One region of the Actinopolymorpha sp. B11F2 genome, then DNA from elsewhere that is predicted to be linked to it. Evidence: predicted binding sites of a transcription regulator. Region 1 holds the regulator's gene; each other region holds the start of a gene.
What was found. Region 1 encodes LexA, which represses DNA repair genes until DNA is damaged. Its sites were predicted from a motif close to TCGAACANNTGTTCGA; they were not measured.

Region 1 (10,269 bases):
GCACGTTGGTCGCATCGACGACGGTGAGCCGCCCGGCCGCGAGGCGTTTGCCGGCGATGTAGTGGAGCACGTCGAAGGCGTCCTTCGTTGCCGACTGATCGTTCTCGTCGTCGGCGACCAGGCCGCGACAGAAGTCGCTGGACAGCACTTCCGTCGATGCGAAGTGAGTCCGGGCGAAGGTCGACTTTCCCGACCCGCTCGCCCCCACCAGCACCACCAGGCTCAACGCGGGAATCTCCAGCAGGTGGTCGGACGTAGCGGAGCGCGCGGCTTCGTTGGTCGATGTCGAGGTCATCGGCGCGCGCCTTCGCGGTCGGACACGGCGGACGGCTGTCGGGTGAAGACGGCCAGCTGTGTCGGCGGTCCCACCTCGGGATCGTCGGCACCGACCGGAAGCAGCCGCACGGTGTAGCCGAACCGGCCGGCCGCCTGTTCGGCCCAGGCGGCGAACTCCTCGCGCGTCCACTCGAACCGGTGGTCGCGATGGCGGAAGGCTCCCGCGGGCAGGCTTTCGTACCGCACATTGTGTTCCGCGTTCGGCGTCGTCACGATCACTGTCGCGGGTGCCGCATGACCCAGGACACTGCGTTCGAGGGCGGCGAGGCGGGGCGGATCCACGTGCTCCACCACCTCCATCAACACCGCCGCGTCCAGACCCGTCAACCGGTCGTCGCGGTAGGTCAACGAGGACTGGAAGAGCGTCAGGCGCTCGCGCTTCACTTCCGGCATCTGCTCCAGGCGGAGCTTCCTCGCGGCGACCTCCAGGGCTCGCGCGGACACGTCGGTCGCCAGGACATCGGTGAACGACGGATCGGCCAGCATGGCCGCGACCAACGCACCCTCACCGCAGCCAAGGTCCCCGACCCGCTTGGCACCCACGTCACGCAGGACGGCAAGGACGGCGGCGCGCCGCTGCTCGGACAGCGGAACCAGTCGATCCGGCTCCCCGGCGGCTGTGTCAGCGCCGTCAGCGCCGTCAGCGCCGTCAGCGCCGTCAGCGCCGTCAGCGCCGTCGGCGCCGTCGGCGCCAGTGGACGAGGGGACGGCGTTGTCGAGCTCCGCCGGCTCCGCGTCGTCTACCTCCGCCAGGCGGGCCAGCGCACTGTGGGTGAGACCCGCCTGATGGGCGAGATACCGGTGAGTGATCAAGGCCTTGTCCGGATGGGTCGCGAGCCACCCGGAGCCCGCTCTGACGAGCTTCTCCACCTCGTCCGCGCCCACCCAGTAGTGCTTGTCGTCATCCAGCACGGGCAGCAGGACGTAGAAGTGGTTGAGCGCGTCGGCCAACCGCAGACGGCCGACGAGTCGAAGATCGACGTACCGCGAGGCTCCCCAGTCCGGAATCGCCTCGTCGAGCATGATCCGGTCCGCCTGCACCTGCCAGCCCAACGGCGCGAAGAGCCGCTTGGCGAGGTCCGGGTCTCCACGGCACGGCAGGACAGGTATCCGTACCTCGAGCGGGAGCGCCGTCGCCGCGAGCTCAGGCCGGGCGTCGCATCGCCCTGACAAAGCGGTACGAAAGACCTTGCCAAGCGAGACGGCCAGCATGCTGGAGGCGACGTACGGCCGGTCGTTGACGTACTGGCCCAGCGCGAACGCGTCCCTGAAACGGCTCTGCCTGCCACGCACAAGCCCGATCGGGTCCACCTCCAGCAGGAGCGCCACCGTGCACCGGGCAGCGCTCGCCTCGGGGTAGAACACGTGGGCCGTGCCACCGGCGACGGCGAACTCCTGCGCCCGCCCCGGGTGCTTGTGGAGCAGATAGCCCAGATCGGTGGCGGGTTCGGCAGTGGTCGTCAGAGTCAGGAGCACGAGGTGCAATCCTGCCGGACCTGGCCATCGTTGTCGCACCGGTTTGACCAGAGCTCGGAATCGGCCGCCCCGCCGCCAGGGACGGCAAAACCAGAACCCGGACAGCCCGGGCGAACGAGCCTCTCGACTCACCCGCCCGGGCTGCCGGGGTCCACGCGGATCAGCTGCAACCGCTGGTGCTGCCGCATCCCTCGCAGACGAAGCAGCTCCCTGCCGGACGCATCTTCGTTCCGCAGGTGAAGCAGAGCGGCGCGTCGGCCGTCCGACCCTGGATCGCCTCGAGGAGTTCCGTCGACGTGTGTGCCTCCCGAGGGGCCGGCTTGGCCTGCGCCTGTGCGACCCGGGACGCTTCCGGCCCGGCGTCGTCGTCCGTACCGCTCCCCTCCTGGGTGAGCGAGGCCGCATCGCCGATGTCGCTGGCATCGTCAGGTTCCGGGATCGGTTCGTACGAACCCGTCTCGAGCTGACGCTGCCGTTCCTCGGCCGAGTAGATGCCGAGGGCCGCACGCTTCTCGAACGACAGGTAGTCGAGAGCCAGCCGCCGGAAGATGTAGTCCATGATCGACTGCGCCATGCGGACATCGGCGTCATCGGTCATGCCTGCCGGGTCGAACCGCAGGTTGGTGAACTTCTGGACGAAGGTCTCCAGCGGAACGCCGTACTGCAAGGCGATCGACACCGCGATGGAGAAGGCGTCCATGACACCCGCGAGGGTGGACCCCTGCTTGCCGAGCTTGAGGAAGACCTCCCCCAACCCGTCGTCGGGGTAGGAGCCGGCCGTCATGTAACCCTCGGCGCCGCCCACGGTGAACGACGTCGTGCGCGACGGGCGGGACTTGGGCAGCCGGCGACGCGTGGGCCGGTACTCGACCACGACCTCCTTCTCCGTAGCCTCTGCCTCGGCCTCCTGGGAGGCCGACTTCTTCTTCGCCCGCGCATCGGAGAGCGGCTGACCGACCTTGCAGTTGTCGCGGTAGATCGCGAGTGCCTTGAGGCCGAGCTTCCAACCCTGGAAGTAGATCTCCTCCACCTCTTCGACCGTCGCCGTCTCGGGCATGTTCACGGTCTTGCTGATGGCGCCACTGACGAACGGTTGCACCGCCGCCATCATCTTCACGTGGCCCATCGGCTTGATCGCCCGAGTGCCCATGGCGCAGTCGAACACTTCGTAGTGTTCCGGCCTGAGTCCCGGTGCATCGATGACGTGGCCGTGCTCGGAGATGTACTCGACGATCGCCTCGACCTGCTCCTGCTGGTAGCCGAGCTTGTCGAGCGCGCGCGGGATCGTGTTGTTGACGATCTGCATCGACCCGCCGCCGACCAGCTTCTTGAACTTCACGAGCGCCAGGTCAGGCTCGACGCCGGTCGTGTCGCAGTCCATCGCCAGACCGATCGTGCCGGTCGGTGCGATCACGCTGGCCTGGGAGTTGCGGTAGCCGTTCTTCTGACCGATCTTCAACGCGCCGTCCCAGGCCGCGCCTGCCGCCTTGAGAACCTCGCGGTCCATCGCGCCGATCGAGCGTACGGCGTCGTTGGCAGCGGCGTGCTTGCGCATGACCCGCTTGTGCGGCTCGGCGTTGCGTGCGTAGCCGTCGTACGGACCGACGATCCCCGCCAGCTCGGCAGACCGCTTGTAGGCGGTGCCCGTCATCAGCGAGGTGATCGCCGCCGCGAGCGCCCGGCCTCCTTCGGAGTCATAGCCGTGCCCGGTGGCCATCAGCAGGGCGCCGAGGTTGGCGTAGCCGATGCCGAGCTGGCGGTAGGCCCGCGTCGTGTCACCGATCGCCTGGGTGGGGAAGTCGGCGAAGCAGATCGAGATGTCCATCGCGGTGATGACGAGCTCGACCGCCTTGACGAAGGTGTCGGTCTCGAAGCGCCCGTCGTCGGTCAGGAACTTCAGCAGGTTGAGCGAGGCGAGGTTGCACGAGGAGTTGTCCAGGTGAAGGTATTCCGAGCATGGGTTGGACGCCGTGATCCGACCGGTCTCGGGGCAGGTGTGCCAGTCGTTGATCGTGTCGTCGTACTGCAGGCCGGGGTCGGCACAACCCCATGCCGCGTCGGAGATCTTGCGGAAGAGCCCCTTGGCGTCGACCTTCTCCAGAACGTCCCCGGTGATCCGGGCCCGCAGGCCGAACGGCGCGCCGTCCTCGACCGCACGCATGAACTCGTCGGAGACCCGGACGGAGTTGTTGGCGTTCTGGTACTGCACCGAGTGGATGTCGGCCCCGCCGAGGTCCATGTCGAAGCCGGCATCGCGGAGGGCACGGATCTTGTCCTCCTCGCGCGCCTTCGTCTCGATGAACTCCTCCACGTCGGGGTGGTCGACGTCGAGGATCACCATCTTCGCCGCGCGCCGGGTCGCCCCGCCGGACTTGATGGTCCCGGCCGAGGCGTCCGCACCGCGCATGAACGACACCGGCCCGGACGCCGTGCCGCCGGAGGAGAGCAGTTCGCGGCTGGCGCGGATGCGGGAGAGGTTCACACCCGAGCCGGAGCCGCCCTTGAAGATCAGGCCCTCTTCCTTGTACCAGTTGAGGATCGAGTCCATCGAGTCGTCGACCGCCAGGATGAAGCAGGCGCTCACCTGCTGCGGCGACGGCGTGCCGACGTTGAACCAGACGGGGCTGTTGAAGCTGAAGTACTGGTGCAGCAGCATCCAGGTGAGCTCATGGTCGAAGATCTCGGCGTCGGCGGGAGACGCGAAGTACCCGTGCTCCTCGCCAGTCCGTCGGTAGGTCTTGACCACCCGGTCGATGAGCTGTTTCAGGCTCTGTTCCCGCTGCGGAGTGTCGACGGCACCCCGAAAGTACTTCGTGGTGACGATCGTCGAGGCGTTCACCGACCAGAAGTCGGGAAACTCCACGCCCTTCTGGCTGAAGACGGTCTCGCCGGTCTTCCAGTTCTGCTGTACGACGTCGCGGCGCTCCCAGGTCACCTCGTCGTAGGGGTGCGAACCGGGCTTCGTGAAGACCCTCGAGATCTTCAGTCCCTTGTTCGTACGTCCCCTCGCCCCCCCGCGGGTTGAGCCGCTCACCGTCTCCGTCATGCTGCCTCTCCTTGGTTCCTTCTGGTGTGTTGGTGTTCCTGGGCCGGACGCTTCCCCTCGCCTGCCCAGGAACGGGTCTGTGGCGAGCCGTCTCCACCTGGTCCCGTTCGGCCGTCGTGGCCCAGCTCCTAGGGGTGGGCGGATTCCCGCTCGGGTGTGGGTTCGGGAACCGTCTCGGCCCGCTCGGCGCGCAGAAGCGCGATCTCGGTCTCGAAGTCGGACAGGCTCGCGAAGCTCCGGTAGACACTTGCGAACCGCATGTAGGCGACCTCGTCGAGTTCCCGCAGCGGCCCGAGGATCGCGAGCCCGACCTCGTGCGAGGGAACTTCGGCCGAACCGCTAGCCCGGATCTCCTCCTCGACGCGCTGTGCGAGGAGCGCGAGGGCATCTTCGTCGACGGGCCGTCCCTTGCACGCCTTGCGCACACCGGCCGCGACCTTGTCCCGACTGAACGGCTCGGTCACTCCGCAGCGCTTCACCACGGCGAGGGTGACCTGTTCGACGGTCGTGAAGCGACGCTCGCACTCAGGGCACTGGCGACGGCGCCGGATCGCGGTGCCGTCGTCGGTCGTACGACTGTCGACGACGCGACTGTCGAGGTGTCGACAGAAAGGGCAGTGCATGACGCGCGCTCCTCGGGGTCCAGGCGGCGGGGTGATCAGATGATCGGGCCCTGCCGTCGAGATCTGCCCGACATGTCCTGGTTCGGGGCCCAGATCGCGCTGTCCCTGGGGATGAGACTGTGGATTCCCTGGGGAGAACCTGTGGGCTTCGAATCACAACCTGTGGACGACTTACAACTCTGTAACTACCACATCTAGGGGTACCGTACGTCGGTCGCCCAGACCCATGCAAGCTTCGGCGCGCCGGCGACACTCCTCTCCCCGCGTCGCTGCAGGTCAGGTGGCGCAAGGCGGGACACAACCCGCGATAGCCGGGCGTGTCGCCGGCCAGACCCTCGGGGCGGCGATGTCAGCTACCGGAACGAACTGGGACCACGAGTGACTGGCCCATCTCCAGGTCACCGGCGCTCGTCAGGCCATTGAGCCGGGAGATCTCCTCGACCGTGGCCCGGATGTCGGCATCAGGATCCACTCGTGCGGCGATCTCCCACAGCGTCTGCCCTGGCGCCACCGTCACCGTCCTGGTCCGGACCGACTGACCACCGTCAGAGCCCGCGTCGGCGGCCGACGCGCCCTGCAACAGGACCACCGAGCCGAGGACGCCGAGCGCGAGGAAGACCAGCGTCATCACCAGAACGGCGACCCGGCCCCGCCGGGTCAGGGTGACCGGCGCCTGCGCGGGCCCACCCGCCACCAGCCCTCGATGACACGCCCGTACCAGCCGCGGCCGTGGACCGCGCCGGGCTCGCGCCGGAGAGCGCTCGGCGGCGCCCCTGCGGGGGACCCCCTCGAGCCGCCCACTGTCCGACAGTGCCTCCGGGAGGTGGGGCGCGCTCGCCCGAGAGGTCCGCCGGGAACGGAACTCGTCGATGTGCACGACTGGCGCACTGCTACTCATGTGCCGACCTCCTACGGCGAGGGAACGAACCTCGACCTTGCTCGACGTCGAACGACTGTTCGATCGAACGTCTGGACGATTTTCTACACCACCCCACCGACAGCCCGCCAGACCGCAGGGTCGAAAATAGGTTCGAGGCCACAGGTTCTCCGGTGGGAGAGGACCAGCCCCGCCCACGTCGGCCAGGCAGACCGTCCCATCGGCCAGGTGGGCGCGAGCGGCGTCCTGCACGGTCCGCGACACGCTCGCGACACGCCGTCGAACAGATGTTTGAAAGTGGATGACGGAGGCCCTACGCTCCTCGATGTGGGCACCCGGCGGGAACCCGGGAGCCCTTCCTGGAAACCCTCGGAAGGAGAACACCGCTATGCCCAAGCGGAAGAAGTCCGATCGCGACTCCTCCACCGCGGCCGTGCGCGAACTGCCCGACGGGCCGCCGGACGCCACCGGCCTCACGCCCAGGCAGCGCCGAATCCTGGAAGTCATCCGCGAGTCGGTCGAAAACCGGGGATATCCACCTGCCATGCGCGAGATCGGCGAGCTCGTCGGTCTGACCTCGTCCTCATCGGTCGCCCACCAGCTCCGCGTCCTCGAGACCAAGGGATTCATCCGGCGCGACCCCAACCGACCCCGCGCGCTCGAGGTCTTGTTCCCCGACACTCACCGCCGGGCCGTCTCGAGTGCCCGGATGACGACGTACGACGAGACCGACAGCGGTGACGCTCATCCCACGCCGGCGTTCGTGCCCGTGGTAGGCCGGATCGCCGCCGGTGGACCGATCCTCGCCGAGCAGGCTGTCGAGGAGATCATGCCGCTCCCCCGTCAGCTGGTAGGCGAGGGTGAGCTGTTTCTGCTCAAGGTCAAGGGCGACTCGATGGTCGAGGCGGCCATCTGCGACGGCGACTGGGTGGTGGTTCGCCAGCAACCCACGGCCGAGCTGGGCGAGATCGTGTCCGCGATGATCGACGGTGAGGCCACCGTCAAGACCTACAGCCGGCGCGGCAAGCAGGTGTGGCTGCTGCCGCACAACCCGGCCTATGAGCCGATTCCTGGAGACGACGCCGTGATCCTCGGTAAGGTCGTCGCGGTCCTGCGGCGCGTCTGACCTGTCAGGGTGCCGCGCACACCACCTGACGACCGGGAGAAGCATGTCAAACTCCACGACGGGGACCGACGCGACGTCAGGAGCTGACCACGCGCGGTCCGCTGTCCCGCACGATCCACCGCCGGCGAAGGAGCCGTTGGCCCCGAACGACGGCAAGAGCCTGGTCGTGGAGGTCGAAGGGATGCGATGGGCACGCATCCCCCTCCAGACCGAACTCTTCGCCCGCGGCGACGACGTGCCGGCCCGCGTGACGGCCTACGTCCGCGACGCCGCGCGCCTCGTCGCGGAGAGTCCCCACTTCAGCGGGGTCTTCGAGGGACCGTGGTACGTCGTGGTGAGCGAGAAGATCGTGGCGATCTCGCAGGGACGGTCCTACTTCACCTGGGAGATCGACCCGGGGCCTGCGGCCAGGGTCCTCTCCCGGCTGGTCCAGCGCACGCCGCACGGCATCGGACTCGGCAGCCCTTGGACGATGCAGCTGGCGATCAACGAGGCGGGCCTTCCCAGGATCCTGGCAGCGGCAGCAGCCAGTGTCGTCGGCAAGGCCGTCCGCCAGCGCGGATGGTTCTACGTCGTGGCCGGGCACCGGGTCAACGCGATCGACGGCCCGACGTCCTATTCGGCGTTCCCGTCCAATGTCTCGGCGAAGCTTCCGCCCAAGGACCCTGGCAAGGTGGCCGCGGCCATCACCGACGCCGTGACTGCCCAGCTCCCCGAGGACATCGCCGGGACGCTGGCGGGCACCGTCGTCATCGACTCCAACGACCTCGGCCGTGACGTGTTGGGACACGACACCGATCGCCGCCCCGGCTTCTTCTGCGAACTGTTCCGGGACAACCCGTTCGGTCAGGGCCGCCAACAGACCCCGATCGCGATCTGCGTACGCATGCCGGACTGATCAGGCGTCGCGGGCGGCGCGCAAACGCTGCAGCGCTCCGACGGCGACGTCGCGGTCGGGCGTGAACCACATCGGTGGCAGTGACGCCCGCAGGAAGCCGCCGTAGCGGGCCGTGACCAGCCGGGGATCGAGCACGGCGACCACCCCGCGGTCGGACGAACGCCGGATCAGCCGGCCGACGCCTTGGGCGAGCAGCAGTGCGGCATGGGTCGCCGCCACCGCCATGAAGCCGTTGCCGCCGGCCTCGTCGACGGCGCGCTGCCGGGCCGAGGCGAGCGGGTCGTCGGGGCGCGGGAACGGAATGCGGTCGATGACCACGAGCTGGCAGGTGTCGCCCGGCACGTCCAGTCCCTGCCAGAGCGACAAGGTGCCGAACAACGACGTCCGCGGCTCGTCCACGAACCGGCGATGCAGCTCCGCCAGCTGCCCCTCGCCCTGGCAGAGCACCTCGAGGCCGAGGCGTTCCCGAACCGCGGCCGCGGCGTCCTGCGCGGCGCGGCGGGACGAGAAGAGGCCGAGTGTCCCGCCGCCCGAGGCCTCCATGAGCTGTGCCAGCTCCTGCAAGGTGCGCTCCGAGATGCCACCACGCCCCGGCGGCGGCAATCGTCGGGCGACATAGAGGATCGCCTGCCGGCCGTAGTCGAACGGCGAACCGACATCGAGCGCACGCCACGGCAAGGGCTCCACGACGTCCGTGCCCGCCGCCGCGGCCGCGTCGGTGGAAGCGCCGCCGGGTTCTGCGATCTCACCGCCTGTGTGACTGCCAGCCGCACGACCTGGGCGGTCACCGCCTGCGCGGTCACCAGCTGGGCGGTCACCAGCTGGGCGGTCACCATCCGGGCGGTCACCTTCTGGGCGGTCACCGCCTGCGCGGTCACCATCCGCGCGGTCACCTTCTGGGCGGTCACGATCGGGCCCGTCACCTGTTGGCTGGTCGCCCGCCGGTTCGTGGCCTTCCGGCGGATCAGGGAGGCGGTCGACCGGTCGCAGGCCCACCGACCGAGCCGCCGCGTCGAAGTCGCCGCCCAGCTTCAACGTCGCCGAGGTGAGGATGCAGGTCCGCTCGGCCATCAGGTGCACCCGCAGAAGGCCCGACACGGACAGCGGCGCCACGCACAGTTCAGGCCCTCCACGCTCGCGTTCGGCCACCCACACGACGTCGTGGGGCGACATCGCCGCGATCCGATCGGCGATGTCACGGACCTGTTCGACGTAGGCCCGTGCCTGGCGGCGTCCCGACTCCTTCTCGGCATCGCCCCCGGGGTCCTTCTTCTCACCCGGGAACGCCGACCACGCCGCACGTGCACTGTCACGGACGAGCGCGACCGCCGTGGCAAGCTCGCCACCCAGGGACTCCACGCGGCCGAGCGACGCCGAGGCGAGGGCAGCGCGCAGGGTCTCGCCCGCGTCCTCCAACGGGTCGGCTTCGCCGCCGTCGCAGAAGGACCGGGCCCGGCGCGCCGCGCGCTGCACCATGCCGGGCGCCAGCTCCGCCGACGCCGTGCTCGTGACCCTGGCGGCCAGCTCGTGCGCCTCGTCGACGATCGCGACGTCGTAGTCGGGCAACACGGGGACGTTCTCCAGGGCGTCGATCGCCAGCAGTGCGTGGTTGGTGACGATCACGTCGGCGGCCAGCGCACGCTCCCGGGCACGCTCGGCGAAGCACTCGTCGCCATAGGGGCAGCGCTGTGCGCCCAGGCACTCCCGCGACGACACCGCCACCTGCGCCCAGGCGCGGTCCTGGTGGGTCGGCGCCGCGTCGCGGTCGCCGTTGCCCCCGGTCTGTGCCTCGTTCTTCGCCCAGTTCCGCAACGTCAGGACCTGCCGGCCGAGCGGCCCCGTGTCGACTCTCTCGACCAGCGCTCCCTGCTCGTCGGGTACGCCGTC
Region 2 (10,269 bases), 660 kb from region 1:
CACCAGGTGTCGGTGCTCGCTCCGGCCGACGACGACACGCCTGTCCCGGCCTACGTCGTACCGGCCGGGCGGGCCGTGCCGGTGCCCTACAACGGCTCGGTGGCCCGGCTGGCGTTCGGGCCGCTCTCGGCGGCACGGGTCAGGCGCTGGATCCGCGACGGCGAGTTCGACGTTCTCCACATCCACGAGCCGGCCACGCCGTCACTGTCGCTGCTCGCCCTGTGGGCGGCGACCGGCCCGATCGTCGGGACGTTCCACACGGCGATGCCCCGGTCGCGGGTCATGAGTGCCGCCTCGTCGATCCTGCGTCCGGCACTGGAGAAGATCAGCGCGCGGATCGCGGTGAGCGAGCCGGCAAGGGCCACCCTCGTCCAGCACCTCGGCGGAGAGCCGGTGGTGATCCCGAACGGGTTGTTCGTCGAGCGGTTCGCCGCTGCCCGGCCGCGCGCGTCCTGGCGGGCAGGCGGCGACGGCACGTTGTCGTTCCTGGGCCGGCTGGACGAACCCCGTAAGGGACTTGCCGTCCTGCTCCGGGCGTTCCCGGCAATCTGGCGCGAACGACCGGGCGTGCGCTTGCTCGTCGCCGGCCGCGGTGATGTCGACGAAGCTCGGGGGACGCTCCCGCCCGAGTGCCGGGACGCGGTGACGTTCCTCGGCATGGTCGACGACCCCGAGAAGGCGGAGATGTTCGCCAGCTCCGACGTCTACGTAGCGCCGCAGACCGGCGGCGAGTCGTTCGGCATCGTCCTGGTGGAGGCCATGGCCGCGGGCGCACCCGTGCTCGCCAGCGATCTCGACGCGTTCCGCCTGGTGGTCGAGGGCGGGGACCTGGGCCGGCTCTTCGACGTGGGTGACGCCCCTGCCCTCGCGAGGGAGGCCCTTACGCTGCTGGGCGACGCGGCCGAGCGGGACCGGCTGCGGGCCGCCGCCCGGCTCGCGGTCCGCCGCTACGACTGGAGCAGTGTCGCGAAGGAGATCCTCGCCGTGTACGAAATGGTCGCGGAGGGTCCTGCCGGCGTGAGCGAGGCGCGATGAACTGGCCGTACGTCGCCGTCATCGTCGTCGCGGTCATCGGGGTCTACCTCTCCTGGACCGCTGGCCGCGTCGACCGGCTGCACACCCGACTCGACGCCGCTCGGGCGGCCCTGGACGCGCAGCTGTTCCGCCGTTCGGCCGTCGCGCTGGAGGTCGCCACCTCGGGGATGCTCGATCCGGCGACCTCGCTGCTGGTGGCCGACGCCGCGCACCGCGCCCGCGCGAGCGGGGAGGAGGACCGTGAGGCGCGGGAGTCGGACCTTTCCAAAGCGCTCGTCGCGGCGTTCCCGGAGTCCGAGGGCACCCGCGAGCTCGCCGGACAGCCCGGCGCGGGGGAGTTGCTGGCGGAGCTGGGCGCGGCGTGCCGGCGGGTGGATATGGCCCGCCGTTTTCACAACGACACCGTGGCGACCACTCGGGCGCTCCGCAGCCGCTGGCGGGTCCGATGGTTCCGGCTCGCCGGGCGGGCGGCCATGCCCGAAACCGTCGAGTTGGACACGACCGCCCCCGCTGGCCTCCCGGTCTGAGGAAGCCACTCGGCTCGAACTGGCTATGGAACATGGTGCCAGTCGGGGCTCTACGATGGGGGTGCCGTTCGTACCGCTTTCCAGCTTCGAGGTAGACCGTGACCGAATCCCAGTTCCCCCCGCCCACCCCGACGACCAGCGACGCCACAGGCCCCGGCGCACCCGCCGGCAACGGCCACGGTCCGGTCACCGGAACGGCCCGGGTCAAACGTGGCATGGCGGAGATGCTCAAGGGCGGCGTGATCATGGACGTCGTCACCCCCGAGCAGGCCAAGATCGCCGAAGACGCAGGGGCGGTGGCCGTCATGGCCCTCGAACGCGTACCGGCCGACATCCGCGCACAGGGGGGCGTGGCCCGGATGAGCGACCCCGACATGATCGACGGGATCGTGAGCGCCGTTTCCATCCCGGTCATGGCCAAGGCACGGATCGGGCATTTCGTCGAGGCCCAGTTGCTCCAGGCGATCGGCGTCGACTACATCGACGAGTCCGAGGTGCTCACCCCGGCCGACGAGACGCACCACATCGACAAGTGGGCGTTCACCGTGCCGTTCGTCTGCGGCGCCACCAACCTTGGCGAGGCGTTGCGGCGGCTGTCCGAAGGCGCGGCGATGATCCGCTCCAAGGGTGAGGCCGGCACCGGCAACGTGGTCGAGGCCACCCGGCACATGCGCCAGATCCGCGGCGAGATCCGCCGGCTCACGACCCTCGGCGAGGAGGAGCTCTTCGCCGCGGCGAAGGACCTGCGGGCACCGTACGAACTGGTCAAGGAGGTAGCTGGCCTCGGCAAGCTGCCGGTCGTCCTCTTCACCGCGGGCGGGATCGCCACGCCGGCCGACGCGGCGATGATGCGCCAGCTCGGCGCCGAGGGTGTCTTCGTCGGCTCCGGAATCTTCAAGTCCGGTGACCCGGCCAAGCGCGCCGCGGCCATCGTGCAGGCGACGACCTTCTACGACGACCCCGACGTGATCGCCAAGGTGTCCCGGGGCCTCGGCGAGGCGATGGTGGGCATCAACGTCGCGGAACTGCCCGAGAGCGCCCGCCTCGCGACCCGGGGCTGGTGACCTCCGCCCCGTAGGGTTGACGAGTGGTCAGCACACCGGTCATCGGCGTCTTCGCCCTCCAGGGCGATGTCCGCGAGCACCATCGGATCCTCTCGGCGCACGGCGCGGAGACCGTCGACGTACGCCGTCCCCAGGAGCTCCTGGCCGTGGACGGGCTCGTCATCCCGGGCGGCGAGTCGACCACGATGATCAAGCTGGCGGCGACGTTCGAGCTGCTGGAGCCGCTGCGCAAGCGGATCGCTGCGGGCATGCCGGTCTTCGGCACCTGCGCGGGCATGATCCTGCTCGCCGACCGGATCCGCGACGGCGCGCCCGGCCAGGAGACCGTCGGCGGGATCGACATGACCGTACGAAGGAACGCCTTCGGCCGGCAGGTCGACTCGTTCGAGGCGGACGTGGAGTTCGCAGATCTGGACGGTGCGTTCCATGCCGTGTTCATCCGCGCGCCCTGGGTCGAGAGCGTCGGCCCGAGCTGCCAGGTACTCGCCCGGGTCGCCTCCGGCCCCGCCCTGGGTAGGATCGTCGCGGTCCGCCAGGGTCACCTGCTCGCGACGGCCTTCCATCCGGAGCTGACCGGCGACGACCGCGTCCACCGATACTTTGTCGAGCTGACCACCGCGTCTTCGGCGTGAAGGAGGCCTACCCGCCATGTCCGGTCATTCCAAGTGGGCAACCACGAAGCACAAGAAGGCCGTGATCGACGCCAAGCGGGGCAAGCTCTTCGCGAAGCTGATCAAGAACGTCGAGGTCGCAGCGAGGGTCGGCGGCGGCGATCCGGCCGGCAACCCGACCCTCTTCGACGCCATCCAGAAGGCCAAGAAGTCCTCGGTCCCCAACGACAACATCGACCGTGCGGTCAAGCGTGGCTCGGGTCTGGAGGGCGGCGGTGCCGACTATCAGACGATCATGTACGAAGGGTACGGACCCGCCGGCGTCGCCATCCTGATCGAGTGCCTCACCGACAACCGCAACCGGGCGGCGGGCGAGGTCCGCACCGCCACCACGCGCAACGGCGGCTCGATGGCCGACGCGGGCAGTGTGTCGTACATGTTCAGCCGGCGCGGCGTCATCGTCCTCCCGCGTGAACAGGACGGCAAGGCGCTCACCGAGGACGACGTACTCCTCGCCGTGCTCGACGCCGGTGCCGAGGAGGTCAACGACCTCGGCGAGGCGTTCGAGGTGATCTCCGAGCCGTCGGACCTGGTGGCGGTCCGCACGGCCCTGCAGGACGCCGGTATCGACTACGAATCCGCCGAAGCGAGCTTTGTCCCGAGTGTGACCGTTCCGCTCGACGAGGACACCGCGCCCAAGGTGTTCCGGCTCGTCGAGGCGCTCGAGGACTGCGACGACGTGCAGAACGTCTACGCCAACTTCGACGTGTCCGACGACATCATGGAGAAGGTCGGCTAGCGACGGGTTCGCGTGGTTCGCCGGACTCGGGCATTGGCGACTCGCCATCAGCGTGGCGTGGCGTGCGCCGGACATAGCCGTCGCGGGCCGGTTACCGTGTTTGCGTGCAGCGGGACCTGACCGACGACGCGTCCACTGTCGAGTTCACGCGGCTCGACGGCTACCTGCTGCGTGAACGGATCGGCGAGGGCGGGATGGGCGTCGTCCATCGCGCCACCGACACCGACGGGCGGGTCGTCGCGATCAAGCTGCTCCGCCCGCACGTTGCCGGCGACAGCGAGTCGCGGGCGCGGTTCGCCCGCGAGGCGCAGGTGCTCGCACGCGTCCGGGGCCGCCACGTCGCCCAGGTCCTCGACGCCGACGTCGCGGCTGCCACGCCGTACCTCGTCACCGACTTCGTCGCCGGACCACCCCTGCACGAGGTGGTGGAGCGGGACGGACCGCTCGACGGAGCCGACCTCGCCGACCTCGCCGGTGACCTCGCCGACGCGCTCTGCTCGATCCACGGCGCCGATGTCGTCCACCGGGACCTCAAGCCCGGCAACGTCCTCCTCGATGACGGAATCGCGGTCGTCATCGACTTCGGCATCGCGCAGATCGCCGACGACACCCGCATGACCGTGCCTGGTCTGGTCTACGGAACCCCCGGCTATGTCGCGCCGGAGATCCTGCACGGTTCCGAGATCACGGCGGCCGCGGACATCCACTCCTGGGCCGCGACCGTGGCCTACGCCGCGACTGGACGCTCACCGTTCGGCAAGGGGCCACTGGAGGCGGTGGCCTATCGAGTCCTGCACGAAGGTCCGGACCTCGACGGCTGCCCAGACTGGCTGTTTCCGGTTCTCGAACTCTGTTTCGCCAAGGACCCTGCCGAGCGTCCCAGCGCACCGACACTCCTGCGCTGGCTCGAGACCGGCGAGCCGCCGCCGGACCGGACCGTCGCTCTGTCGCAGGCACCGGCTTCAGGCATCCCCGACACGCACCTGGGCAACGGATCGACCACACCCATGACCGGCGCCGCGTCCGAAGCCCCTCCGCTCGACGCCTACACCGACGACAGGTACGCGCCCGCGGGCGATGACCACGCCGACGGATACGACGGGTACGACGACAGGTACGACTCCGGCGCCGACTCGGCAGAGCCGTACACCGACGACGGCGAGGCCGCCGACACCGAGGAACGCACCCCCGAACCCTCCTGGCCGGTCTATCACGGGCCGGTCAGACCCCACCGGGTCGTGACCACGCTCGCGTTCGCCGTCCTCGCGACCCTGGCCGCCGTCGTGCCACTCATTGCGGCCGGGGCGTTGACCGGCTGGCTGGTGGTCAGCCGTACGGTCGACCGGTCGGCCCGCTTCCTCCGGCGGCGGCGCTCGACCAGGGGGCGTCGCGGACTCGACTCGGTGGCGGTCGGCGCCGCGCTTCCGTGGCACTTCGTGCGTTCGGTTCTGGTCACTGCGCTGACCCTGCCGATTGCCGTCACCGGTGCGGGCATCCTCGTCGGCGTCGTGGTCCTGTTCTTCTACGCGGGTGCGATCACGCCCCGCTGGGACCTGGTGGCCGGTGGCATCGGGCTCGTCGTCGCGGCGCTGGCCTGGTGGGGTGTCGAAGGTGAGGGCGTCCAGCATGGGAGCCAGCGGATCCTCTCCGCCGTACTCCGTCGCCGCTGGGTTTCCGTCGTGGCCGGGGCGGTGCTCGCGGTCTTGGCTCTGGTCCTCGCCACGGTTGCCAGTACCGAACTCATCCAGTGGTGGCCGTTGGAACAGGGGCCGCTGCCCCGGCTCGACTGGCCTGGCTGAGCCCGCCGGCGCCACCCGCCGATCCTGAGCCCGCCGGCGTCACCCGCGGATCCTGAGCCTGCCGGCGTCACCCGCGGATCCGGGGCCCGCCGGCGTCGCCCGCGGATCCGGGGCCGGCCGGCGCGTCGCCACGTCCTCGTGGCCGCGGGCCCGATAGCCTCCCGAACAGACGTTCGGCGGCAGGTGAGGCGGAGGGTCCAGGACCAGTGCGCGTGCTCGGAATCGATCCCGGCCTCACCCGCTGCGGCCTCGGACTGGTGGAGAGCGAGCACCCACGCCGGCTGGGCCTGCTGGCGGTCGATGTCGTGCGGACCCATCCCGACCTCGCCCTGGGCGGCCGGCTGCTCGAGGTCGAGCGCGTGGTCGCCAGCTGGCTCGACGAGCACACACCCGATGCCGTGGCGCTCGAACGGGTCTTCAGCCAGCACAACGTCCGCACGGTGATGGGCACTGCCCAGGTGAGTGGCGTCATCCTGACCGCGGCGGCGCGACGTGGCATCCCGGTGGCCCTCCACACGCCCAGCGAGGTGAAGGCGGCGGTCACCGGCAACGGCCGCGCCGGTAAGGAACAGGTAACCCACATGGTGACCCGGATCCTGTCCCTTCCCGCCAAGCCCCGCCCGGCCGACGCGGCCGATGCCCTGGCGCTCGCGATCTGCCACCTGTGGCGTGGCCCTGCCGCCGCCCGGATCGAGGCCGCCCGGCAGGCCGCGGCGGGGCGGAGCCAGAACCGCCGCGGCCCGGTGGGTCGTGGCCGCCCGCCGGTCGTCGCCGCGCGGGAGGCTGTCGGCGCCCGCTGGCACACTGCCGCTGCCGTGTCCACGAAGACCGTTCAGCCCACACAGTCCGCCGAAGGTGCCGGCGAGCCGCACCGGAAGGGTCCTCGATGATCGCATTCGTACGAGGCAAGGTCGCATCTGTCGGACTCGACTCCGCCGTCGTCGATGTCGGCGGCATCGGGATAGAGATCCGTGCGACACCGGGCACGCTGGCCGACCTGCGGGTGGACGCGACCGCGAGCGTCCCGACCAGTCTGGTCGTCCGGGAGGAGTCGCTCACGCTCTACGGCTTCGCCGACGACGACGAACGCATGGTCTTCGAGCTCCTGCAGACCGCCAGCGGTGTGGGGCCAAGGCTCGCGCAGGCCATGCTCGCCGTGCACCGGCCCGACGACCTGCGTCGCGCGGTCGCCCGCGAGGATCTGGTGGCGCTGACCAAGGTTCCCGGGATCGGCAAGAAGGGGGCCCAGCGCATCGTGTTGGAGCTCAAGGACCGTCTCGGCGCACCCACTGCCGGTACGGGTGTCGCGGCGAACGGAACTCCCGTGCCGACCGCCGCCGGCGGCACCGCCGCATGGCGGGTCCAGGTACGCGGTGCACTGCTCGGCCTTGGCTGGTCGACGCGGGAGGCAGAGACCGCACTCGACGCGGTGGAACCCCTGGCGCAGGAACAGGCCGAGACAGGCGCGGCGCCGGAGGTGGCGAGCCTGCTCCGCGCCGCCCTTCGTACGCTCTCCCGGGCATGACATGCCGTGGGAAAAGCCTCTGCCGGGGAGCTGATCGATGACCTCGTACGCCGACAACGGCGATCACGTGGGCGGCGAGCGTCCAGGTGGGCGCTCTCTCGTCGAAGCGGACGCCCGCGTCGACGAGACGACGGTCGAAGCCGCGCTCCGGCCGCGCACGCTCGAGGAGCTGATCGGGCAGTCCCGGGTCAAGGACCAGCTGGGGCTGGTGTTGGAAGCCGCACGCAGTCGCGGCCGGCCACCGGACCACGTGCTGCTCTCGGGCCCACCAGGGCTGGGGAAGACGACCTTGGCGATGATCATCGCGGCCGAGCTCAGCGCGCCGCTCCGGATCACCAGCGGGCCCGCGATCCAGCACGCCGGCGACCTCGCCGCCATCCTGTCCTCCCTTGCCGAGGGCGAGGTGCTGTTCCTCGACGAGATCCACCGGATGAGCCGTCCCGCCGAGGAGATGCTCTACATGGCGATGGAGGACTTCCGGGTTGACGTCGTGGTCGGCAAGGGACCTGGCGCGACCGCGATCCCGCTGGAGATCCCGCCGTTCACGCTGGTGGGTGCCACCACCCGGTCGGGTCTGCTACCCGGTCCACTGCGCGACCGGTTCGGCTTCACCGGGCACCTGGACTACTACGAAGTGGCCGAGCTGGAGGAGATCGTCACCCGGTCCGCGCAGCTGCTCGACGTCCCCGTCGCCGACGACGGCGCGCACGAGATCGCCAGCCGGTCCCGGGGCACGCCCCGGATCGCCAACCGGCTGCTCCGCCGGGTCCGTGACTACGCCCAGGTCCGTGCGGACGGTGTCGTCCGCCACGACGTCGCCCGGACCGCCCTCACGCTGTACGAAGTGGACGAGGACGGACTGGACCGGCTCGACCGGGCCGTCCTCGACGCCCTGTGCCGACGGTTCGGCGGCGGGCCGGTGGGCCTGTCGACCCTTGCGGTCGCGGTCGGTGAGGAGCGTGAGACGGTCGAGGAGGTCGCCGAGCCGTTCCTCGTCCGCAACGGCTATCTTGCCCGCACCCAACGCGGCCGGGTGGCAACTCCCGCGGCGTGGCGCCAGATCGGCCTCGCGGTGCCGGCTGACTCGGCGTTCGGACAGACGCCGAGCCTGTTCGACGACGACCCGGGCGACGACTCGACATAGAGCCGCGTTCGGTCGTCTAGACTCCGCCGATGGCCGTGGGGCCACGGCCGTGGTCACACCCACGAGAGGTGCCCTGCGTGAGGGTGCCAGGGAAGGAACGACCTCATGCTCCTCAGTTCCGCCGCCGGCGGCGCCAACGTCTGGGCACTGCTGCTTCCGGTGTTGTTGCTGGTGTTGTTCTGGGTCGTCGCGATCAGGCCACAACGCAAGCGCCAGCGCGAGACCGCCGAGATGCAGCAGAAGGTCCAGCCCGGGCAGCAGGTGATGACCGGCGCTGGGCTGCTCGCGACCGTCCACTCGGTCGAAGCCGACGCCGTGGTCCTCGAGATCGCACCCGGTGTCTACGCCCGTCACGTCCGGCAGGCGATCGTCCGGATCATGGATTCGCCCACCGACGGCGACTCCACCGCCGATGCGGAGTCGACGTCGGAGGACCCCGCCAAGGGGAGTGGAAGCTCGTCGACGCCAGAGGGGCCGATCAAGGAGTCCTGAGGTCTCGGGGGACGGGGAGCCGAGGTGGCAACCAGGAGGCCGCACCCGTGGCGAGCGGTCGGTGTCGTGACACTCGCCCTGGTCGTGGGTGTCGCGACGATGGCGCTGCTCGGGGTGTGGACGCCCCGGCTCGGACTTGACCTGCGTGGCGGCACCTCGATCACGTTGACGGCGCGGCCGACCGCGGGCCAGGGCTCGGTGACGCCGGAGAAGCTGAACGAGGCCGTCGACATCATTCGCAACCGCGTCGGTGCCATCGCCGAGGCGGAGGTCACCACCCAAGGCAGTGACCACATCATCGTCGAGGTCCCCGGCGTAGGGCAGGACGAGATCGTCGCCTTGGTGGGATCGACAGCCGAGCTGCGCTTCCGCCAGGTCCTCGCCGTCCAGGCGGCGGGCGTGGAGGCGCCGGAACCGAGGGCGTCACCCAGCCCGTCCGCCTCGCCCAGCCCGTCCGCCTCGGCCACGGTAGGTGCCACGCCGACACCCAGCCCTTCGGGGGCCAACCGCAGCCGGGCAGCGCCGCGAATCGCCCCGATCCTGAAGCCGACGCCCAGTCCGACGGTGACGCCGACCGATCCGGCTGAGCCGGATGAGCCCACGACGCCGGCACCGGCACCGCCGGGCACGAACGAGACCCAGGTGTCCACGACCGGTCCCACCTCCGAGCAGCAGTCCGCCCTCCTGGCGTTCCACTGCGAGGACTACAAACCGGCCAAGGACAACCCCGGGACTCCGCTGCTCGCCTGCGACCGGGAGGATCGGGCGAAGTTCGTCCTCGGACCGGCCCTGGTGCTTGGCACGGAGATCGCTGACGCGACGGCCCAGCTCCCGCAGTCCCAGCCCACCTGGGAGGTCGGGCTGAAGCTCAAGGGCGACGGTCCGAAGAAGTTCGCCCAGGCCAGCAGCCAGATGGTCAACCTCACCGAGCCGCTGAACCAGTTCGCGATCGTCCTCGACGGGAAAGTCGTGTCATACCCCCGGATCGTCCAGCCGATCACCGATGGCCAGGCCAGCATCACCGGTAGCTTCAGCCAGCAGGAGGCCACCGATCTCGCCAACGTCCTCAAGTACGGCGCCCTGCCACTGTCGTTCGAGACCAGCCAGGTCTCCGCGGTGTCGCCGACTCTTGGGAGCGACCAGCTCGTCGGTGGTCTGATCGCCGGGTTGATCGGGCTCGGCCTGGTGGTGTTGTACTCGTTCTTCTACTACCGCGGTCTCGGACTGGTTGTCGTCCTGTCCCTTGCCGTCGCGGGCGGGATGACCTACATCG
Region 3 (10,269 bases), on a different contig from region 1:
CCGGCGAAGACCGACGGCATGAGGACGAGGCCCTCGTCGTTCATCGAGACCTCGGCTGAGAAGGGCCGGCGTACCTCGAGGGTGTCCCGTCGCCAGCGCACACCGTCGGGCAGTCCGGCGAACGCGAGGCCCGGCCCACCCCGCGCCAACGCCCGTGCGCGGCGGGCGACGTCGGCCTCCAGACATGCCCGGATTCGCGGCCAGTCAGCCCGTAGGGCGACGTCCCAGAATGCCGCGAGCTCCTCGGCCGCGCGGTCCCGGACGAGCCCGGGCGCCCGGATCAGGGCACGGGCCTCCGCCCACCGATGCCGGCTGGTGCCGGGCGTGAACCAGTGCTGGATCAGTCCGAGCTCGGTGCGTACGCGCGTCAGGGGAGTACGCCGGACAGCGGACAGCTCGGCGTCGATCGACTGCGGCTCCCGGCCCGCGGGCGGAGCGAGGAAGTCGGGCGTGTAGTTGTGCGGTGGGATCAGGGCGTAGAGAAACCGCAGGTCCAGGTCGGATCTGTCGATGGCCTGCTGAGTCACGCGACGCCACGAGGCGTAGACCGGATGGTTGGCGCGGGTCAACGGATGCAGGAGCCGCAGAGCGTTGCGGGCTTCGAGAAGCGGCGAGTAGCCGAACCTGGTCTCGGCCAATGACGTCGCGGTGAAGACGTACCGGATCACAGCTGATGATTCTGCCTCAGCAGAATCATTGGATTCCACCGGCGCCGGAACCAACGATTTCTCGTTGCCGCACGACTGTCTGACTCTCTGGGGAGAGATCGTGTCCACACCGTCCGCGCCACCTCGGCACCGTCCTGGCTGGATGCGTGCCCTCATCGCCGTCGTCGTCATCGACATGGTTGGCAGCGGGCTGTACCTGCCCGTGTCGCTGCTGTACTTCACCAAGGTCGCCGGGATCTCGTTGGCGACGACGGGACTGTGCCTGTCGGCGGCGCAGCTCCTCACCCTGCCGCTCCCACTGCTTGTCGGTCGCCTCGTGGACCGGTTCGGATCCCGCGCGGTCGTGCTCTGCGGGCTCCTTCTGCAGGCCAGCGGCTTCGCCGGCTTCCTCCTGGTCAGCGAGGCCGTCGCCCTGTTCGTCGCAGCGGGCCTGGCGGCGGTCGGGCAGCGCACGTACTGGTCGTCCATCTTCACGCTGATCGCCGACCTGGCGTCCTCGGCCGACCGCGACCATGCCTATGCGAAATCCAGCGCCGCGCAGAACGCCGGAGTCGGTGTGGGCGCGCTCCTCGCCGCGGCATTGCTGGCGGTCGGCGACGAGTCGGTGTTCCGCCTGGTGATCGTCCTCGACGCCGCGACCTTCGCCCTGTCGGCGCTGGTCCTGTGGCTCCGGATTCCACGCCGTACGCACGACAGCGGACCTTCCTCGTCGGCGGGCCGGGCGTCCGTGGGCGGCCCACTGCGGGACCGACCGTTCCTCGTCCTGGTCGCGGCCAACACGGTTTTCGCCTTGTGCAGTGGGCTTCTCGGGCTCAGCCTGCCGGTGTACGTCGATCACCTGCTCGGCAAGGCGAGCTGGGCAGTCGGCGTACTGCTGGCGCTGAACACGGCCGCGCTCGCGCTCTGCCAGACCGTGGTGGTGAAGCGACTCGCCGGGCGCCGGCGTACGCGGGTGATGTTCGTCGCGGGCCTCGGCTGGGCGGGCTGGGGTGTCCTGATGGCGACCATGTTCGCGATCCCGGTCGAGTGGGTGGTGGTGGCGCTGTTTCCCGTCACGATCCTCTACACCGTGGCGGAGTTGCTGCACGCGCCCGCGTCGAACGCACTCGCGTCGGAACTGGGCCCGGAACGGGAGCGCGGCAGGTACATGTCGACGTTCCAGTTCTCGTTCGCGCTCAGCGGTGTCGTGGCGCCGGCGTTCTTCACCCAGCTGTTCAGCTGGCAGCCGGTCGCGCTGTGGCTGATCGTCTGCGTGGCGGCGCTGGCGGCGGGGCTGGCCGTGGTGGCGCTGGAGTCACGGCTGCCGGCCGAGGCCGTCGGCGCGCGGTCCGCAGAGTCCACGCCGGTCGGCTGACCGGCCCCGCGCAGCTGGCGGCTGCCCGCCGCAACCATCCGGTCAGCCGCGCCAGCTCCGTGACCCGGCCGCACAGGCGTCCCCACTCCGAGCCGCATCTGGCGCCACGGGAACCCGCTGTCGGGCGGCGGTGTAGGACAGGGCAGTGGTGCCATCGGGAGCCGGCAGGCATCCTGAGCCGGAGGCACCGTCAGGAGGTCCGCATCACCGATCCCGCGGAGGCCGCCGAGCAGGTGGTCATCGCCCGCGTACGTTCCGGCGACCGGGAGGCGTACGCGGACCTCGTACGCCGTCATTCGGCGATCGCCCACCGGACCGCCGTGCTGCTGGGCGCGGGATCCGACGCGGACGACGTCGTGCAGATCGCGTTCGTCAAGGCCTATCGGGCGCTGGGCGGTTTCCGCGCCGGTTCGGCGTTCCGCCCCTGGCTCCTGCGGATCGTCGCGAACGAGACGAGAAACGCGGTACGCGCGGCGAAGCGGCGCCGGGACGCGACGCTGCGTTCGGTGGAGGGTCTGGACGATGCGGCTCCAGATCCGGCGAGCGACGTGCTGTCCAGCGAACGCCGGGCGACACTCCTCGCCGCCGTAAGAGAGCTGCCGGATCCGCAGCGCCGCGCGGTGGTCTGCCGGTATCTCCTGGAGCTCGATGAGGAGGAGACATCCACGGTGCTCGGTTGGCCGCGCGGGACGGTGAAGTCCCGGCTGCATCGCGCGCTGGGTCGCCTGCGTACCCGCCTGACCGAGACCAACGATCCGCGGCCGGCCGCCGTGACCGCCGTGACCGCCGTGACCCCCACCGAAGCCGCAGAGCCGCGGCATGCCGCCGGTCCGGACCGTCAGGCGCCGGAAGCATCGTTGGTGGACGCGCCGTCGACGGAGACGTACGACGATGCGAAGGAGGCCGGCCATGGGACCTGACCTCCCGCCAAGCGGCCGGCTTCCGGCCGATGAACTCGGCGGGCGACCCGGCGACGGGTTGGCCGACGACCTTCGCGTCCTCGGTCGTACGATCCACACTCCCGCACCGGACGGCGACGCCCTCGCCGCTGCCGTCATGGAACGGCTGGCGGCAGAACCCGCCCCGACCGGCCACCGGGGTCGGCTGCGGGCCTGGGCAGCGGCCTGGACGGAGCCGATCCGGGCGGTCCTGCGCGAGCCCCGACGCGTGGCCGTCGTCGCCGCCACCGCACTGGTGGTGGCGCTCGCGCTGACGCCGCCCGTACGCGCGACCGTGGCGGAGTGGTTCGGTTTCGGCGTGGTCGTTCGCCCCGGACCACGGGTCCCCTCGGCGCCGCCGCCGCCGTCTGCCACGGGATCGCTCACCATGAAAGACGCGGCGCGGCTGGTGCGGTTCATCCCTGTCGTGCCCCGCGCGCTCGGTACACCGGACAAGGTCGACGTCGCTTCGGACGGCCGGCTGCTGTCGCTCAGCTGGAGCAGTTCCGGCGGCACACGGCGCCTGGACGAGTTCGAGGGGCAGTTGGCGCCGATGTTCGTCAAGTCGGTCAGCAGGGGCGAAGCGGAGTACGTCGACCTGGACGGGCGTACCGCACTGTGGTTCCCCACGCCACACGAGGTCGCACTCATCGACGAGGCGGGAGCAGAACGCACCGAGTCGGCGCGTCCCGCGGGTCCCACGCTGGTGTGGGAGTCGAGCGGTGTCACCCTCCGCCTCGAGGGCGTGGCCGACAAGCGGCGCGCGATCGAGATCGCCCGGTCAGCGTCCTGAACGCGAGCCGTGCCGCGAGCGGCGTCACGGTGAATGGCGCCGCGGGCCTGGGCGATGCGGGATCCGGGAACGCGGGGACGGGGAGCGGTGTAGCACTGGCGTCTGACCACGCCGCGGTCATCGAAGGAGCCACTCATGTCCCGCTCCACGTACGCATCCACACACCCTGTCCGTCGCGCGCGCGGCCTGGTCCTCGCTCTGGTGGGCGCGATGGTGGGCCTTCTCGCACTCGGGCCGGGGACGGCACACGCTGGCGGACCGACGAGCGTCCTCGTCGTCTCGCCGCAGAAGGGCGTCACGGCATCGGCGTACCACTCCGACGACGAGTACGCGCTCCTGACCCGCGCACTCGACGAGAGTCCCGTCGCGCAGAAGGGCGCACCTGTCGATCAGGTCCTGGACCCGGGTGGTTCACAGATCAACGTCACCTGGCTCATGCACGACATCTCCATCTGGCGGCTGGACCGCATCCTGGTCGATACCGAGAAGGGAGTGTGGATCAACACCCGGGAAGCGTGGGAAGGCGACCTGGTTGACCTGGACGGGGCCGGGGTGTGGCACCGTTCGCCGGATCCGGAGGGGCTTCTCGCGCTGCTGGGAAGCTGGGGGATGCTCGACGGGACGGCAAGCCTCCCGGTCGAGTCCGTCCCCCAACCGGCCGACGAGGCTGCCGCCGACGAGGTTGCCAGTCCGGCTAACCCCGGCGGTGCCAGGAACGAGAACGTGAACGGACTCAACGTGCCGAGCGGTACCCGCGACAGTGGCGTGCTCGGCATGTGGTGGCTCGCGCTTCCGGCACTCCTCCTGGGCGCACTCGGCGGAGCGCTCGGCAGGCCGGCTGCGAGTCGTCTTGTCCGCAGGGCACAGGCCCGCGCCTTCGGACCGCGCCAGCACCTGATCGATGCGTGACGTCGCCGACGGTGGAGGGCCGCAAACCGTCACCGCACGAAACCCCCTTCGACCGCTGGCATGAAAAACCGCGCCCTCACCAGCTGGCAAGGGCGCGGTCTTCGCGGTCGTCAGGTGCTCAGACGAGGCGGATGTTCTCCGCCTGGGGGCCCTTCTGGCCCTGCGCGACGTCGAACTCCACCTTCTGGCCCTCGGCCAGCTCACGGAAGCCCTGGGCCTGGATGTTGGAGTAGTGGGCAAAGACGTCGGCGCCGCCGCCGTCCGGCTCGATGAAGCCGAAGCCCTTGTCACCGTTGAACCACTTCACTGTGCCTGTCGCCATCGCTGTCTCCTTCAGGGTGGCAGTGCCGGCTTCGCACGGTGCGAGCCGGTGTCGCTGCGTTGTTCGACCCTCCGGAGAAAGGTCCGGATAAACAGAAATGCGCCCGTTGGTGAGTAACCAGCAGGCGCACACAAACGTTCATGGGAACCACAACTGCAACTTGTGCCCACCGTAGCACGCTACGAGTTGGCGTCTCGCCGAACGGGTCAGATCCGCGCGGCGTCGCGCCGGCGCGGGCGGCGCCGCGGGACCGTCCGAAAGTCAACGAGCGCCCGGGCGTGTCGTTTCGTCGGACAGTGAATCCGGGTCGGTCGGAGCAAGCGAAACCCGTTCGCCTACGTCGCCAGGCCGGCCAGGATCGCGGCCGTGTCCTCCGGGTGGACGAGGAACCGAACGTGGCTGCTGTCGAGGGAGTGCACGTCGAACTGGTTGTCCGGCGTCAGTGCGTCCGCCTCGGCGATGAAGCGGTCCTGGAGACCGATCGGTATGGCGGCATCGCGGGTGAGTCGGATGTACGTACGCCGAACGCGGCCCCAGGTGTCAGCCTGCGCACGCGCGTCGTCCCCACCGACGTCGAGATTCTCATCCGGCTCCAGCGTGTTGAGGTAGGCGAGGAACTCGGCCCCGGTGCAGTCGTCCGCGAGCACGGCCTTCAGTCTGGCCAGCTTGTCGGGGTCGGCCATCCGGAAACTCTGCCGGATCACGCCGAGTTTCCTCGGATCCCCGACGAGAGCCGTGTTGGTCTCGTTGAGACTCGGTGGTCCGTGCTCGGGGGTTGATGCGTAGTCCATCGGCGCCAGGTCGACGCAGCACCAGGCAGAGACGTAGACGATCCGGTCGATCAGGGCCGGAACCGTATTGCCGACGCCGGTCAGCGTGAGGCCGCCGCGGCTGTGTCCGACCAGGATGACTGGCCCGTGCTCGGCGGCGCGGCGTACGACCTCGCAGACGTGCTCCACGTTGTCGGCGAGGGTGACCCCACTGAGTGTCGTCGGCGCCGCGGCCAGGGCGGCGAGGTCCTGCGGCGCCTGGTAGGCGGGCGAGAACGCGGCCTGGAAACCATGGCCGGGCAGGTCGACGGCGAGCGAGCGGTGCCCGCGCAGTGCGAGCTCGCGTTGCATCGGTGCCCAGCTGAACGAATTGCCGAACGCGCCGTGCACCAGGACGAAAGTCGGTTCCATGCAGGACAGTCTGGCAACCGCACGCGCGGCGCCTTCCGCGCAGGTGGTGCGGGTACGCACCCGAGGTGAGCAGCCTGCGATGCGCACCTCGCCGGCCGCAGGCATTGCTACAACGTACGGATGTCGTCGATGCGCGACTCGTCGAACGCGATGCCGAATCCCGGCTCCGGCCCGAGCGTGATCCGGCCGTCCACCGGCGTGGGAATCGCCTGTTCGAAGTGGAGTTTGAACGGCATGAACTCCAGCAGGTACTCGACTCTCGGGCAGATGCTCGGCGGCTGGCTTGCCACGCCGTGCAGCGCCGCCCGGATGCCATGACCGTGCGGGATGACCGGCACGCCGTGCAGCGATCCGACGGTGCAGATGCGGACGAGCTCGGACACCCCGCCACACCATTCGGGGTCGGACTGCAGGATCGAGACGGCTTCGGCCGCGAGGTAGCGCTGCGCCTCCCACCTGCCGTAGAGGTGCTCGCCGGCGGAGATGGGGACCTCGGACTCCCGGTTGAGGGTCGCCGTCGCCTCCAGCTGGTCGGGTGGCAGCGGCTCCTCGAGCCAGTACGGACGGAACTGCCCGGCCCGGCGCAGCCATTCCCGTGCGTACGGCAGGTTCCAACTCATGAACGCGTCGAACATCAGCTCCACGTCCTCGCCCACGGCCGTACGCAGTCGGCGGGCGAGGTCGACGTTGGCCGCCATGCCGGAGGGCCCGTCACCAGGGCCGTAGGCGAAGAACCACTTCTGGTGCGCGAACCCGGCGTCGGCCAGCGCTCGGGCCCGGTCCTCGGCGGCGCCCTCGTCGAGCGACGTGCCGAGGGTACTGGCGTAGGCCTCGACGGTCGCGGCCCGCGGTCCGCCGAGGAGTTCGTAGACGGGAACGCCGTGCAGCCGGCCGGCAAGGTCCCACAGGGCGTTGTCGACCGCGCTGATCGCCATCATCGGGTAGCTCGACCGCGAGTGCCGGTCACGGCGGTTCATCTGGTCCCACACGATCGCGATCGCGCGCGGGTCCTTGCCGATGAGGAAGTCGCGCAGCTCGTTGGTCACGACGGTGGATGCCGGCCGGTCGACGGGTCCGTAGAGACCGAGGTGGTCGCCGGCGCGGATCTGGAGGTAGTCGGCCTCCTGGACGCCCGGGTCGGCCGAGCGGCTCTGCCACCGAGACGTCGGCGCGTGCTGGGGGTAGTGCGCGAGGGGCCTGCTCTGCCGGTACCACGAAGGCCGCTCGGGTGCCGGGCCGCGCAGTCGCAGGATCTCCACCGCGGTGATCTTCATTCGACGCCCGCCTCCTCACTCCAGCGAGCGACAGAGGCGCCGCACGCTTCTGGCCGGTCGACCCTACGCCGACGCTGGTGGACCAGGTCTCGCAGCGCGAGCCAACCGCAGAGAATCTTTACTCTTTGCTTTCGGTCAGGGACTTGACGTGATCGACTTCTCGGTCGACGCTACGGGGCAGGGATGGGCCCGGCGGCTTTGAGACGCACCGCCGTCAAGCCACGCGGGCTACAGGAGCATCGATGAGCGAGACACCGGTGTACGACCAGCTGATTGCCGAGAGGCTCGGTCGCGGGCCGACTGAGTTCGAGGGTCACGACCAGTGGGACGAGTCCGACGAGGCGACAGAGGCGTACGCCCGCGGCGTGGCCGAGGCCGAGGCGACGTGGGAGCAGTTCTGGGGGCGGAAGACCACCGTGCTGGCGCGGACGCCCGCGCCCTACCGCGAACGCCAGCGCGCCGGCTGAGGTCGTACGCGCGACCATCGGGGAGCGAGGGCCCCATCCGCCTGGCGCGGAGATGAACCGGCACGTCCTAGGGTGGGGCCGGTGCGCCCACGTCTTCGACATGCGGTCCGCGCGCTCATCGTCGACGACGAGCAGCGCATCCTGTTGTGCCGGTTCGATCTGAGCCGGCAAGGGATCGTCGCCTGGACATGTGTAGCGAATCGCTGGCGCGACTGTCGGCGGGGGATGCGAACATGTGTTCGTGGCGAGTGGTGAGGCGACCATCCTGCATGCCGACCTCGACGCGTTCTACGCCTCGGTCGAGCAGCGGGACGACCCACGCCTGCGCGGCCGGCCGGTCATCGTGGGCGGGGGCGTGGTGCTCGCCGCAAGCTACGAAGCCAAGGCCTATGGCGTACGCACGGCGATGGGTGGGGCGCAGGCGCGGTGGCTGTGCCCCCGGGCGATCGTCGTCTCGCCCCGGATGTCGGCGTACTCCGACGCCAGCAAGGCGGTCTTCGAGGTCTTCCGGCACACGACGCCGCTGGTGGAGGGGCTGTCGATCGACGAGGCATTCCTCGACGTCGGCGGGTTGCGGCGGATCTCGGGGACGCCCGTCGAGATCGCGCGGCAACTCCGCCACGACGTTCTCGCCCAGGTGGGTCTGCCCATCACGGTCGGGGTCGCGCGCACCAAGTTCCTCGCCAAGGTCGCGAGTGGGGTGGCGAAGCCCGACGGGCTGCTCGTCGTCCCTCCCGATGGTGAGCTCGACTTCCTGCATCCCCTGCCGGTGCAGCGGCTCTGGGGGGTCGGGCCCGTGACCGCCCGCAAGCTGCACGACCGGGGGATCACGCATGTCGGTGAGGTCGCCCAGCTCGCGGAGCGGACGCTGGTGGCGATGCTCGGCCAGGCGGCGGGCCGGCATCTCCACGCACTGGCCCACAACCGCGACCCGCGACCGGTCCAGGTCGGTCGGCGGCGGCGTTCGATCGGCTCACAGCGGGCGCTCGGCCGCTCGCCCAAGTCGTCCGCGGCCATCGACGCGGCGCTCGTCGGCCTGGTCGATCGGGTCACCCGCCGGCTGCGGGCGGCTGGCCGGCTCGGGCGGACCGTCGTACTCCGGCTGCGCTTCGACGACTACACGCGCGCCACCCGGTCACACACGCTGCCCCGGCCGACCGCGCACACGCAGACGATCCTGGCGACGGCGCGAGGGTTGCTCACCGCGGCCGGACCGCTGATCGAGCGCAAGGGCCTCACTCTCGTCGGGATCGCCATCGCGAACCTCGACGACGACGCCGCGATCCAGCTGGAGCTGCCGTTCGATCGCCAGAGCGGCACAGCGCTCGACGCCGCGCTCGACAACGTGCGGGATCGGTTCGGCACGGGCGCCGTCACCCGCGCGGTGCTCCTCGGCCGCGACCAGGGCCTGTCGGTGCCGATGCTCCCCGATTGACGTGGCGCGCACTCCTGAGCGGAGGGTCCCCCACAGGAACGACCGTTGGAGGAAGGTGCCCCTCATCCAGGAGCGGCTCGGTTGCGGATTCCGGGTTAGCATCCGCGCATGACACAGACCGGACCTGAGAAGATCCGGATCGTTCGGCTGGGCCCGGAAGACGTCGCCGAGGTGATGGCGGCCGCCGCGTGTTTCGATCAGCAGCCGCGGCCAGACGCCGCCGAGCGGTTCCTGCGTACGCCCGATCATCATCTGTTGGTTGCCTACGTCGAAGGCGAGCCGGTCGGGATGGTCACTGGCGTGGAGATGACGCACCCGGACAAGGGAACCGAGATGTTCCTCTACGAGCTGGGCGTCGTCGAGGGTTTCCGCAACCGGGGAATCGGTCGGGCGTTGGTCCGCCGGCTGGCCGATCTCGCGACCGAGCATGGGTGCTACGGCATGTGGGTTCTTACCGACGACGACAATCCGGCCGCCATCCGTGCCTACACAGCGGCTGGTGGCAAGCTCGGCGGCCAGCCCCGCGGGATCGACTGGACGTTCAGCCCTCCCACCTGAACGAACCGAGGGCTCTGCGTACCCGGTCCAGGGCGCGCTGGCTGAGCCGTTCGGGTGCCACCTCGTGGCCGGCCCAGTGGGCCGCTCCGAGCCAGTCGCCGACATCCCAGAGCTCGCGACAGGCGGCGAAGGCCGGCATGGCCCGCTGTTCGGCCTCGCTCCACGCCCGCACGGACGCATAGCCGGCGGCGATCGCGGGCCATGCCTCCCGCTTCGCGTCCGAGGAGTCCTGGCGGGGGTAGAAGTTCGTCAGGTCGTACGCCCGCCACCCGAAGCCGCAGTGGTCGAAGTCGAACACCACGAACTCGCCGGCGGAGGTGAGGTGGATGTTCCCACCGTAGAGGTCGCCATGGATCAGGCCGTACGCATG

Region 2: the regulator LexA is predicted to act here: its motif matches at 5,997-6,012, upstream of ruvC (crossover junction endodeoxyribonuclease RuvC).
Region 3: the regulator LexA is predicted to act here: its motif matches at 7,990-8,005, upstream of dinB (DNA polymerase IV).

What each region holds. Positions count from the first base shown of each region.
Region 1 covers NZ_JBEFTX010000001.1:759,007-769,275, forward strand. The annotation lists gene ABN034_RS03450 (polynucleotide kinase-phosphatase) at 1-295, opposite strand, end outside; gene ABN034_RS03455 (3' terminal RNA ribose 2'-O-methyltransferase Hen1) at 292-1,812, opposite strand; gene ABN034_RS03460 (vitamin B12-dependent ribonucleotide reductase) at 1,973-4,858, opposite strand; gene nrdR (transcriptional regulator NrdR) at 4,987-5,481, opposite strand; gene ABN034_RS03470 (LysM peptidoglycan-binding domain-containing protein) at 5,831-6,379, opposite strand; gene lexA (transcriptional repressor LexA) at 6,747-7,484, shown strand; gene ABN034_RS03480 (hypothetical protein) at 7,528-8,382, shown strand; gene ABN034_RS03485 (ATP-dependent DNA helicase) at 8,383-10,269, opposite strand, start outside.
Region 2 covers NZ_JBEFTX010000001.1:94,549-104,817, reverse strand. The annotation lists gene ABN034_RS00515 (glycosyltransferase family 4 protein) at 1-1,035, shown strand, start outside; gene ABN034_RS00510 (hypothetical protein) at 1,032-1,562, shown strand; gene pdxS (pyridoxal 5'-phosphate synthase lyase subunit PdxS) at 1,661-2,626, shown strand; gene pdxT (pyridoxal 5'-phosphate synthase glutaminase subunit PdxT) at 2,650-3,258, shown strand; gene ABN034_RS00495 (YebC/PmpR family DNA-binding transcriptional regulator) at 3,275-4,036, shown strand; gene ABN034_RS00490 (serine/threonine-protein kinase) at 4,141-5,835, shown strand; gene ruvC (crossover junction endodeoxyribonuclease RuvC) at 6,048-6,725, shown strand; gene ruvA (Holliday junction branch migration protein RuvA) at 6,722-7,360, shown strand; gene ruvB (Holliday junction branch migration DNA helicase RuvB) at 7,398-8,504, shown strand; gene yajC (preprotein translocase subunit YajC) at 8,610-8,996, shown strand; gene secD (protein translocase subunit SecD) at 9,021-10,269, shown strand, end outside.
Region 3 covers NZ_JBEFTX010000003.1:189,152-199,420, forward strand. The annotation lists gene ABN034_RS07285 (ArsR/SmtB family transcription factor) at 1-668, opposite strand, end outside; gene ABN034_RS07290 (MFS transporter) at 811-2,022, shown strand; gene ABN034_RS07295 (RNA polymerase sigma factor) at 2,256-2,942, shown strand; gene ABN034_RS07300 (hypothetical protein) at 2,932-3,753, shown strand; gene ABN034_RS07305 (hypothetical protein) at 3,889-4,662, shown strand; gene ABN034_RS07310 (cold-shock protein) at 4,781-4,984, opposite strand; gene ABN034_RS07315 (alpha/beta fold hydrolase) at 5,320-6,165, opposite strand; gene ABN034_RS07320 (enolase C-terminal domain-like protein) at 6,273-7,439, opposite strand; gene ABN034_RS07325 (hypothetical protein) at 7,682-7,906, shown strand; gene dinB (DNA polymerase IV) at 8,148-9,341, shown strand; gene ABN034_RS07335 (GNAT family N-acetyltransferase) at 9,450-9,899, shown strand; gene ABN034_RS07340 (phosphotransferase enzyme family protein) at 9,883-10,269, opposite strand, start outside.